DNA from 2 places in the Pseudarthrobacter sp. PH31-O2 genome. Region 1 is predicted to be linked to the other one. Evidence: predicted binding sites of a transcription regulator. Region 1 holds the regulator's gene; the other holds the start of a gene.

Region 1 (5,933 bases):
AGGTGACGGCGATCCAGATCAGAGTGGCAAGCACGGCGAAAATGTTGCCCACTACCGGGATAAAGACCAGCAGGTTGCACACCACGGCAGCAATTGTCGGGGGAAGCGTGAAATTGAGGGCTTCTTTGGACTCCTGCGCCGTGAACGGTCCGCGGTCCTTGAAGATCAGGTAGATCAGCAACGAGGGCACGCAACCGAGGATGCCGCCGAAATGAGCCAAGGTGGCCCATTGCCGGTCCTCGCCGGCCGTCAGCGGCAGCGCGTTGGCGGGAACGCCATGGTAAGGGGGCCGGCCATAGCCAGCCTTGTCGCCGTTATGCTCGCGTGCTTCATCTGCCACGGTGTTTTCCTTCGGATTGCGGTGGTGCCTTGGTGCCTGGAAATGCCGCTGCTGCGCCGGAAGCGCAACCGCCATACCAAGAATACGTGCTGGTGCGCGCAATCACGGATCGGCCCGCTGGCAGGAATGTCCGGCGGCGGCGTTCAGGGGACGGTCAGGAAGTCGATGACCTCCTCGACCCGGCCCAGCAGGGAGGGTTCGAGGTCAGCGTAGTTGTGGACCGTGCCGAGGAGTTTCTGCCAGCCCAGGCCAATGTCTTCCTTGGTGCTGTGCGGCCAGCCGAACGCGGTCAGGATACCCGTCTTCCAGTCCACACCGCGGGGGATTACCGGCCACTTCTCGATCCCCAGGACCGCGGGCCGGATGGCCTGCCAGACATCGACGTAGGGGTGGCCAACGATCAGGACGTTTCCGGCCGCCCCGGGGGAGGCCATCACGGCCGCCGCGATCCTGGATTCCTTGGAATCGGGCACCAGGTGGTCCACCAGCACACCGAGGCGGCGTCCGGGGCCGGGCCGGAAGGCAGCCACCGCCCCGCTGAGGTCGTCGATGCCATGCAACGGCTCCACGACGATACCCTCGACCCGAAGATCGTCACCCCAGACCTTTTCGACGAGTTCGGCGTCGTGTTTGCCTTCCACCCAGATCCGGCTGGCTTTGGCGATCTGGGCGCGCTGGCCCGCCACGCGGACGGAACCCGAGGCGGTGCGGGCCCCGGCGGCCGCCGCGCTCCCGCGGGGCGCCGGCGGCATCAGCCGGATCGGCTGGCCTTCCAGCAGAAAACCGAAGCCGAGGCGAAAGGACCGGGACTTCCCCCGGCGGTCTTCCAGGGCGACGACGTGCATCCCGCCGGACTTCTCCACCCGGGTCACGGCGCCGACCCAGCCGGACTGCACATCTTCGAGCACCATTCCGCGCTCGACGGCCACTTCGGGTAGTTGGGTTTTGGCGGGCGCGGACAGGTCCTGGGGCCCCCAGTTCTGGTACGACATCGGTTACACACTGCTTTGCGCTCGGTGGGCTGTGCCCCAAAACACCTGCCCCGGGAAGAACGCCCGAAGCGAATTCAATGCTAACAACGCGGCGACTCATATTAGACTGGTTAGCACTTAGGCATGTCGAGTGCTAGCCACTGTGTGCCCGGACACTGTGTGTCCGGCGCGTGCGGCGGGCGGTGGCATCGAATGCGGGACGGTCGACAGGAGGTGGAGCGTGAGCGAACCACGCAAACTCGAAGTGCTGCGCGCCATCGTGGAAGACTACGTCCATTCACGCGAACCCGTGGGATCCAAAGCCCTCGTGGAGCGGCACCACCTCGGCGTGTCCAGTGCCACGATCCGCAACGACATGGCGGCCCTGGAGGACGAGGGGCTCATTACGGCACCGCACACCAGTGCCGGGCGAATCCCGACGGACAAGGGCTACCGGCTTTTTGTGGACCAGATTTCGGCGGTCAAACGGCTTTCGCCGGCCGAACGCCGGGCCATCCAGGCCCTGCTGGAAGGCTCTGAGGACCTCGACGACGTCCTGGACCGGACCGTGCGGCTGCTCTCGCAGCTGACCAACCAGGTCGCCGTTGTGCAGTACCCCCATCTGAGCCGGGCCAAGGTGCGGCACGTCGAATTTGTCCTGCTGGCGCCCCGTAAAGTACTTGCGGTGCTCATCGCGGACACCGGGAAGGTGGAGCAACGCGTCATTGACGTGGGGCACGATCTTTCGGATGAGGCCTTGTCGGAGCTGCGCACGCGGTTCCTCGGCGGCATCTCAGGGACCCCGCTGAACCTCTTGCCGCAGTCGCTGCACTCGGTGATCGGCAACTGCCCGCCCGCGCGTCGCAGCGCCGCCCAGGCGCTGGCCCGCGGCATTGAGGCTCTGGCCGCCAGCAGCCGCGAGGACCGGATGGTCATGGCCGGAACCGCGAACCTGGCCCGGTCAAACGTGGACTTCCCGCTGAGCATCGGCCCCGTGCTGGAAGCCCTGGAGGAACAGGTGGTGATGCTTCGCCTGCTCGGCGACATGGCAGCTGACCCCCGGGGCGTGACGGTGAGCATCGGCAGAGAAAATCCTTACGACGGACTCGCCGAGGCCTCGGTGGTGGCCACCGGCTACGGCCCGGACGCGACGGCGAAAGTCGGAGTGCTGGGCCCCACCCGGATGGATTACCCGACGACCATGGCCGCCGTCCGGGCGGTCGCACGCTACCTTTCCCGGATTCTCGGTCCCTGACGGACCGCGTCCACCCGCAACCGACCGGCCCGCGGGGCCGGCATCAGACTTCGTGCCCCTTAACAGGCAGTACTACCAGGAAGAGATAACAACTTTGAGCAGCCACTACGACGTTCTTGGAGTCTCCCGCGAAGCCACGGGAGAAGAGATCAAGAAGGCTTACCGCAAGCTGGCGCGGACCCTCCACCCGGACGTGAACCCGGGGGACGACGCCTCTGAGCGGTTCAAGGCGGTCACGCACGCCTACGAGGTACTCTCCGATCCGCAGAAGCGCCGGATCTACGACACCACGGGCAACGAAAACGGCAACGCCAACGGCTCCGGCGGCGGCAGCTACTCCGGCCAGGGCTTCGCTTTCCAGGACATTTTCGAGACGTTCTTCGGTGCCGGCGGCCAGGCCGGACCGGCATCCAGGATCCGCCGCGGCCAGGACGCCCTGATCAGCGTCCGGATCGAGCTCCGCGACGCCGTTTTCGGCGTCAACAAGAAGCTCGAAGTCGACACGGCCGTCACCTGTCCCAGCTGTGAGGGTTCCTGCTGCCGCGAAGGCAGCCACCCGGAACGCTGCGACATCTGCGGCGGCAGCGGCCAGGTGCAGCGCGCTGTCCGTTCCATCCTCGGCCAGGTGATGACCACGGCACCCTGCGGTTCCTGCGAGGGCTTCGGTACGGTCATCAAGGATCCCTGCAACGAATGTGCCGGCCAGGGCCGGATTCGCAGCCGTCGGTCCCTGACCGTGAAGGTCCCCGCCGGCGTCGCCACCGGCACCCGCATCCAGCTCTCCGGCCAGGGCGAGGCCGGACCTGCCGGCGGTCCCGCCGGGGACCTCTACGTCGAGATCCGGGTCAAGGAGGACGCCACCTACATTCGCGACGGCGACGACCTGCACGCGAGCCTGAGCATCCCGATGACGGCGGCCGCACTCGGCACCGAACTGACCCTCGACACCTTCGACGGCCAGCAGGAGATTGACGTCAAGGCCGGCACCCAGTCCGGTGAAGTTATGACACTTAGGGGCCTCGGCGTAACCCACCTGCGCGGCTACGGCCGCGGGGACCTGAAGGTTCATCTTCAGGTCGACACCCCCGCCCGGCTCGACGCCGCCCAGGAGGATTTGCTTCGGCAGTTGGCCAAGTTGCGCGGCGAACAGTTCAGCGAAGGGAAGCTTGCCGCGAGCGGCGGGGTCTTCGCCAAGCTGCGGGACCGGTTCGGTAACCTGTAGGCGTGAGTAACCCGGTCTTTTTTACTGCCCCCGGTACCCTGGACGGGCTGGCCCCGGGATCGCTCTTTGTCCTTGACGGTCCGGAGGCGCGCCATGCGGTGACGGTTAAGCGCCTCGGCATCGGGGAGTCCGTTGACATCGCCGACGGCGCCGGAAAGCGTCTCACCGGCGCCGTGGCGGCTGTCGCAGCCGCCGAACTGACGGTGAAGTGCGCCGTCCTTGCCGATGAACCCCGGCCCGGGACCCGGCTGGTCCTGGTCCAGGCCCTCGCGAAAGGCGACCGGGATGAATTGGCCGCCGAGACCGCCACTGAGCTGGGGATCGACGCCGTGGTGCCCTGGCAGGCTGAACGCTCGATTGTCCGCTGGAAGGCGGACCGTGCGGCCAAGGCCCATGCCAAGTGGCAATCGGTGGTTACCGCCGCGGCCAAGCAGGCGCGCCGTGCTTGGATTCCCGAAGTCCGCCCCGCCGTCGACAGCGCCGCACTGCAGGGGGCCGTGGCGGCCGCCGACCTCGCCATCATCTTGCATGAGGACGCCGTGCGTCCGCTGCGGCAGGTGCTGGAGGCCTGGGAAGGTACCGGGGCCACCGGTGGCAGCGCCGGCAGCTACCGGGAGATACTTTTGATTGTGGGACCGGAAGGTGGCATCAGCCCGCGGGAAGTGACACGGCTCTGCGACGCCGGTGCCGTAACAGCCCTGCTCGGCCGGCATGTACTTCGCTCGTCCACGGCCGGGCCCGCCGCGACTGTCCTGGCCAGCGATATTCTGGGCCGCTGGTAGCGCGGCGACGCTCCGGATTGCTGCCCGGCGCTGCGGTGTTGACTACTTGACCGTGAACCCGCGGGTATCAACGTTCAGGTCCTCGGCCGGGTTACTGTCTTCCAGCTGGGATACCCGAACCTCGTAGCGGCCCGGCCCCAAGTTGACCGACAGGCTGAAGGCGCCCGACTGGTCGGCCTCGGCGGCGGCTGTGAGGGTCCCGTTCAGGTATGTTGTCTCGACGCTGCCGTTGACGCGCAGAATCTCCCAGCGAAGCTTTCCGCCCGGGGCGGTGCTGCGGCCGGAGATCTTTACCGCGCCGTCCGCGGCGGTGGTGCCTTCCTGCGGATCAATGATCCAGACGGGAGCGACCATTCCGACGCTGCGCGAGGTCGGGGAGCCCAACCGGACGTGGTTGAAGGCAACGTAGTCGGTGTGCCCGTCCACCAGCACCACCACCTGGATCTGCTGGCCGGAGTCGACCAGTCCGGCGCTGGCCGCGGCTGCTGTCGCTGTGTAGACGAGCTGCTGGATTGCGCGCTCAGCCATGGCCGGGTCCAGGTTGCTGTTAAACGCGTCGGCGGACATGTCCACGGTGATGACGTTTTTACCCGAGATGGAGCTTGCGAGTTTTTTGGGGTCCTGCCACGGGGTGAAGAAGTCCGGGTCGAGCGGTTTCTGTGAGGTCATAACGCGCAGCGCCCGGGTGACCGGGTTGTCCTGTTCCGTAACGTCACGGAACTCCCGGTACAGGAAGGTGCTGTTGTTGCTTCGGCCGATCCAGTACACCGGCGCCTTGTTGGACGCTTGGGTCGTTTCCAGCGGGGCACTTGTGGTGGGCGGGGATGCCTGGGGCGCGAGGGCTTGCGACGGCGAGGCTGAGTCTGTGATCCCGGCTTGGGGGGTCGCCACGCAGCCGGAGAGGGTGAGCGCGGCGGGCAGCATCAGCAGCAGCGCGGCCCGGCGGGTACGCCTGCCTGCTGTTGCCTGCCCAATCCCGGCTTGCCTGATGGCTGCTGCCCTTTCTGCTCGGTTCCTTCGTGCCCAAGCCTCTGCCCGGCCGGATGAAAATGCCGTGCGAAGGCATTTTCCAGCATTGCATACAGGTCTGGCGCGGAGAGCTGGAATGGGCAGGCGGGCCCGAACTGCAACGGGAACGATATACGGCCGATATATACCTGATACCTAAAGCCCGTTCGCGGCAGGGCGGGGCAGCGCAGAGGCGGACACCCCGGGCGACGTGTCCACGGCGCTGGCGTAAGATGGAGCTACCCGTTGCCCCGGCCGCGGACGGCGAGCATCGCCGTCGGACCGGATCGCGGAACAGACCATTTCCGAACTGGAGGGGACCAGGGGCCCGCGGGCCAAGACCATGACTGAAGCA
Region 2 (5,933 bases), on a different contig from region 1:
AGGTCATGGGGCTAAGCCTAGCCAAAGCCGCTGGCGGAACCCTGGCTAGGGAGCCGGCTCGGGCAGCGGAGGCAGTTCCCATTCCACAGTTGCGCCGCCTTGTTCGCGGAGCAGCGTGTTGGCGCGGCTAAAGGGCCGGGAGCCGAAGAATCCCCGTGACGCGGAGAGCGGACTCGGGTGGGCGCTGGCGATCACGGGCGTGGAAGACAGCAGCGGGCGGACAGCCTCGGCGTGCCTGCCCCAGAGGATTGCCACCAGCGGGGCGGGTGCGCCGCCGGCTGTTGTGCGCTTGGCTACGGCGGTGATTGCCGCCGCTGTAATGGCTTCCCAACCCTTGTTCCGGTGCGAGCCAGCCGCCCCGGCCCGGACGCTGAGGACCCTGTTGAGCAGCAGCACCCCCTGATCGGACCAAGGGCCGAGGTCACCGTGGATCCGCGCAGGCAGCCCCAGATCGGCGTGAAGCTCCTTGTAGATGTTGGCCAGACTGCGGGGGATGGGCCGAGTGGCGCCGTCGACGGCGAAGGACAGCCCAACGGCATGGCCCGGCGTCGGATACGGGTCCTGGCCCAGAATCAACACCCGGACGTCCGCCAGAGGCTGCCGGAAGGCCCGCAGCACCTTCGACGGCGCCGGCAAGACGTTGTGGCCGGCGGAAAACTCCCGGCCCAGGTAGGCCAGGACGTCCCGCAATTGTCCCTCGACCGGGGCCAGTGCCTCAGCCCAGTCGTCGGCGACGAGCTCATCCAGGGGCAGGCGGGCCAACTCACTGAAACCCGCGGCCTGGCCCGCTGGGGGCTCCAGCTCGAAAAGGGCATCGGAGGCAGGGAAGTCGGAGTCATGCACAGAGCCCATTCTTGCAGGCCGGCAAATGACAAGGGTGTTATTCGCCCGTAGCATGGGGGGAGACTTTTCATCGGATCCAGCCAGGGAGCGTGTCGTGGCCGAACAAGCACAAGAGCACCTTTCGACGGCGGAATCTCCTGTCGCCGGGATCAACCCGGAGTCGCCACTGAGCAGCCGGGACCAGCAAATGCTGGCGTTGGAACGGCAGTGGTGGAAATACGCCGGCGCCAAAGAACAAGCCATCCGCGAACTCTTCGATCTGTCCGCCACGCACTATTACCAGATCCTCAATGCCCTTATCGACACCGAGGATGCACTGGCCCATGATCCGATGTTGGTAAAGAGACTGCGTAGACTACGTACGTCACGCCAACGTGCGCGCACTGCCCGCCGCTTGGGCTCAGACGCGTAAAGCACAGCCGGATGCGCACATTGCTGCGCGCCAGCAAGCGCGGCCGGTTCGTCAGAAATCAGCAAGGACATTGTTTTACCATGACCAAATACGCTCGGGATGAATTCGATCGGGTCCCGGAGACCTCCGCACGCCAAGGTGTCCATCGGACGGTCGCCGAATCACGCCACCGCCGCCGCCTGGGCCCGATCCTGGGCGCCGGTGCCGCGGCCTTGGCCATTGGCCTCGTCGCGTTCATTTTTCTGCCGAAGATCGGCTTCTCCTCCGCTGCCGACAGCACGCAGGCAGCGGCCGGGCAGAGCGGCAGCAGCGCCGCTGCATCTGCCGCCCCTGCGACCTCCAGCGAAGCCCCTTCCAGCCCGTCCAGCCCGCCGGCCAGCGAGTCGCCGGCTGCGACTCCCGCAGCCACCACCTCGGCCGCAGCCATCGACAAGACCCAGCCCGTGGCCATCTTCAACGGCACCGCCACGGCAGGGCTGGCGAACCGGGTGGGCGGAACCGTTACCACCGCCGGCTGGACTGTCGGCGCGCTCGGAAACTGGGGCGGATTGCCGCAGCAGCGCTCGGTGGTCTTCTACAACGGGGTCGGGCAGAAGGACAATGCCGAGGCCCTTGGCCAACTCCTGGGCATCCCAAGCGTGGTGGATTCCGCCGAATTCCAGCTGCCACTCGTTGTTGTCCTGGCGCCCGGATTCGCGTAACCCGGTCCGCTTGCGCCTTAGCTAGCTGTTCCGGTTACGCCTAAATAACTATTGACCGGCAGTGGCGCCCCAGGGCTGCGCGGCAGCATAAAGCTGCGGGTACAGTACTTGCGGACTTAGTTTTTAGCACTCCGCGGCCCGGCGGATGCTGGGGCGCCCGCTGGGCAACTGAAAGTGTGGACACCATGGCATTGGGAACCGTCAAGTGGTTTAACGCCGACAAGGGCTACGGCTTTATCACCGTAGACAGCTCCGGCGCAGACGTCTTTGTGCACTGGTCTGCCCTTGCGGGGGACGGCCAGCGTTCCCTGGCGGAGGGCCAGCGTGTGGAGCTCGAAGTCGGCGAGGGCGAGAAGGGCCCGCAGGCCGAAAGCGTCAGGCCCGCCCCGTGACGGACACCGCACCGCAGGCGTCCAGCGGCCCAGGCCACGATGTGTCCGCTCGACGGACCGACGCCGGCACTGTCGCCCGCCGGATGGCCCCGCTGCGGCTGGGACGAGCGGCCGTGGTGGCTGCTGTGGCCGCGTTGACCACCACCGCCTGCCTGGGCCCGGCCGGGGGCGCCCGCGTTGAGCCGGCAGAAGCGAGCGGTGACGGCACCCTGCGCATCGGGTTGATCCTGGACAATACTGGGGCGCAGAATTTCCTTAACGCCCCCCAACTGGCGGCGGCGCAACTGGCCGTCAGGGAGATCAATGCCGCCGGCGGGCACAAGGGCAAACCGGTGGAACTGCTGCCGGCAACAATCAGTGTTGACACGGCAGCGCAGGCCAAGGCGCTGGTTGCCGCCAAAGCCGACGTGGTTATCGGTCCAACGGATTCCAGCAGGGCGCCGGCCGCCATCGATGTCCTGTCCGCTGCCAGGATTGCCGTGATTTCACCAGCAAATTCCGCCAGCGGCCTCAGCAGTTATCCAAGTAAGGGCTTCTATTTCCGGACTTCGGCGGCCGACATCGCACAGGCGCCCGTCCTCGTTAAGCTCGCCAAGGACGGTGGCGCCGCAACCATCGGCGTGGTGTACGAAGAAGGCAGCTACGGAAAGGATGTATCCAACGCTGTGGCAGCCGCGGCCAAGGCGTCCGGCCTCGGGACCGCCGCCGTCGTCGGGTTCGCCCCGGGACAGGCGCAGCAGGCGGCGGCTGCCGTCAAGGCCGCGGCTCCAGATGCCGTCGTGCTGATTTCCCGCGCAGCCGCCCAAGGCGCCATCGCCGAGCTGAACAACGCCGGAGTTGCCGGAAAGAAGCTCATCCTCGCCGACGGGGCGGTCAACCAGTACGGTTCAGGACTCGGCTCCAGCGCCCTCGACGGTGCCCGCGGGATCCTGCCGGGAACTTTCGCCTCCGCAAAATTCCAGGGCGAGCTGGTCTCCGTGGATCCCGGGTTGAAGGACATGGCGTTTGCCGCGGAGGCGTACGACGCCGTGAACCTCGCCGCCATCGCCGCCGCAGCGGCGCAGGATGACGCCGGCACCTCCATCGCCGCCGGTCTCGTGGCGGTCTCAGGCGGCAGCGCCGAGACGTCCGGCGGCACCGGGCCTTCGGGCGCGGCCGAGGTGTGCAAGAGCTACCAGGAATGCCTCGACACTCTGCGGGCCGGCAAGCGTCCCGACTACGACGGCCAATCCGGGCGGGTCACTTTCGATGCCCACGGTGACGTCAGCTCCGCAAACTACGTTCTCTACACCTACGGACCGGACAACACGGCAACCATGAGCGGCAGCGAAACGGCGGGCAGCAGCGGGAAGTGATCGCCCGTAGCGTATTGCGTCGTTCCGGAACGGTGCCAGTTGGCCGACAGCAGCTTTTCGGCGCGCCTACTGCTTGCACTCTCCCCGGGGGAGTGCTAATTATTGAGTTAGCACTCCTGCGCATTGACTGCTAAAACGACGCCCGGTTCGACCGGCTGCGGAGTTGAGGCGGCCGAGCCGGGAGCGAGAGAAATACCTGGTTGGGGTGAGATCCCTGGCCTGGCGGCATACAGAGGCCGCCGGGCAAGGATCGTCCGTCGCGGGCACCGCAGCATAGGTTCATTCTTAACGACTGTCCCGAAAGGACTACTGCCGTTATGGCCAAGATCATTGCATTTGATGAAGAGGCACGCCGCGGTCTTGAGCGGGGCCTGAACATCCTCGCCGACGCCGTCAAGGTCACCCTCGGCCCGCGTGGACGCAACGTCGTCCTCGAAAAGAAGTGGGGCGCCCCCACGATCACCAACGATGGTGTTTCCATCGCCAAGGAGATCGAGCTGGACGATCCTTACGAAAAGATCGGCGCCGAGCTGGTCAAGGAAGTTGCCAAGAAGACGGATGACGTCGCTGGCGACGGAACCACCACCGCTACCGTGTTGGCTCAGGCCCTGGTCAAGGAAGGCCTGCGCAACGTCGCGGCCGGAGCTGACCCCCTGTCCCTCAAGCGCGGCATCGAAAAGGCTGTTGAAGCCGTCACCCGCGAGCTCCTGGCCTCCGCCAAGGAAATCGAAACCAAGGAAGAGATTGCCGCCACCGCGTCCATCTCTGCCGGTGACAACGAGATTGGCGCCCTGATTGCCGAGGCCCTGGATAAGGTCGGCAAGGAAGGCGTCATCACCGTCGAGGAGTCGAACACCTTCGGCCTGGAGCTGGAGCTCACCGAAGGCATGCGCTTTGATAAGGGCTACATCTCCGCTTACTTCGTCACCGACGCTGAGCGCCAGGAAACGGTCCTCGAGGATCCCTACATCCTGATCGTCAACTCCAAGATCTCCAACGTCAAGGAACTGGTTGCTGTCCTCGAAAAGGTCATGCAGTCCTCCAAGCCGCTGCTGATCATTGCCGAAGACATCGAGGGCGAGGCCCTGGCCACCCTGATCGTCAACAAGATCCGTGGCACCTTCAAGTCCGTTGCCGTCAAGGCTCCGGGCTTCGGTGACCGCCGCAAGGCGCAGCTCGCCGACATCGCCATCCTCACCGGCGGCCAGGTCATCTCCGAGGAAGTCGGCCTCAAGCTTGAGACCGCCGGACTCGAACTCCTGGGCCGCGCCCGCAAGGTCACTGTGACCAAGGACGAGACCACCATCGTCGAGGGGGCAGGCGACGCCGACCAGATCGCCGGCCGCGTCTCCCAGATCCGTTCCGAGATCGAGAACTCCGATTCGGACTACGACCGCGAGAAGCTGCAGGAACGCCTGGCCAAGCTGGCCGGCGGCGTTGCAGTCATCAAGGCCGGTGCCGCAACCGAGGTCGAGCTCAAGGAACGCAAGCACCGCATCGAGGACGCTGTCCGCAACGCGAAGGCTGCTGTTGAAGAGGGCATCGTCGCCGGCGGTGGTGTTGCCCTGATCCAGGCTGGCCTCAAGGCTTTCGCCAACCTGAACCTCACGGGTGATGAAGCAACGGGCGCGAACATCGTCCGCGTTGCCATCGACGCTCCGCTGAAGCAGATCGCCTTCAACGCCGGCCTCGAGCCCGGCGTTGTGGTCGACAAGGTCCGCGGCCTGCCCGCAGGCCACGGCCTGAACGCTGCAACCGGCGAATACGTCGACCTGCTGGCTGCCGGCATCAACGACCCGGTCAAGGTCACCCGCTCTGCACTGCAGAACGCGGCATCCATTGCCGGCCTGTTCCTCACCACCGAGGCCGTTGTGGCCGACAAGCCGGAGAAGAACGCTCCGGCCATGGGTGGCGGCGACGACATGGGCGGCATGGGCGGCATGGGCGGTTTCTAACCAACCGGCTGCCGGGGCCGGAACCTCGGCCCTGAAATGTGCGTATAACGACGGCGGTCCCTCCTTCGGGCGGGGCCGCCGTCGGCGTGAGTGCCAACCACCCCGGCGGGGGCGCCGACGGCGGTGCGGGTCTGGCAGGATGGTGCAGTGACAATTACAGCGGCAGCCGACGGTTCGGCTTTAGGAAATCCCGGCCCGGCCGGGTGGGCCTGGTACGTGGACGATGACTGCTGGCGGGCCGGGGGATGGCCGCACGGCACCAACAACATGGGCGA

What was found. Region 1 encodes HrcA, which represses chaperone genes, less so after heat shock. Its sites were predicted from a motif close to TTNGCACTCGNNNNNNNCGAGTGCNAA; they were not measured.
Region 2: the regulator HrcA is predicted to act here: its motif matches at 3,811-3,837, upstream of groL (chaperonin GroEL).

What each region holds. Positions count from the first base shown of each region.
Region 1 is NZ_JASIST010000001.1:647,274-653,206, forward strand. It holds gene QMG72_RS02920 (DUF4870 domain-containing protein) at 1-340, opposite strand, end outside; gene QMG72_RS02925 (DUF3097 family protein) at 484-1,332, opposite strand; gene hrcA (heat-inducible transcriptional repressor HrcA) at 1,553-2,566, shown strand; gene dnaJ (molecular chaperone DnaJ) at 2,661-3,788, shown strand; gene QMG72_RS02940 (16S rRNA (uracil(1498)-N(3))-methyltransferase) at 3,791-4,570, shown strand; gene QMG72_RS02945 (GerMN domain-containing protein) at 4,613-5,494, opposite strand; gene QMG72_RS02950 (PhoH family protein) at 5,922-5,933, shown strand, end outside.
Region 2 is NZ_JASIST010000006.1:197,837-203,769, reverse strand. It holds gene QMG72_RS11455 (siderophore-interacting protein) at 1-7, opposite strand, end outside; gene QMG72_RS11450 (uracil-DNA glycosylase) at 46-843, opposite strand; gene QMG72_RS11445 (DUF3263 domain-containing protein) at 938-1,255, shown strand; gene QMG72_RS11440 (LytR C-terminal domain-containing protein) at 1,336-1,956, shown strand; gene QMG72_RS11435 (cold-shock protein) at 2,142-2,348, shown strand; gene QMG72_RS11430 (ABC transporter substrate-binding protein) at 2,432-3,703, shown strand; gene groL (chaperonin GroEL) at 4,021-5,658, shown strand; gene QMG72_RS11420 (ribonuclease HI family protein) at 5,806-5,933, shown strand, end outside.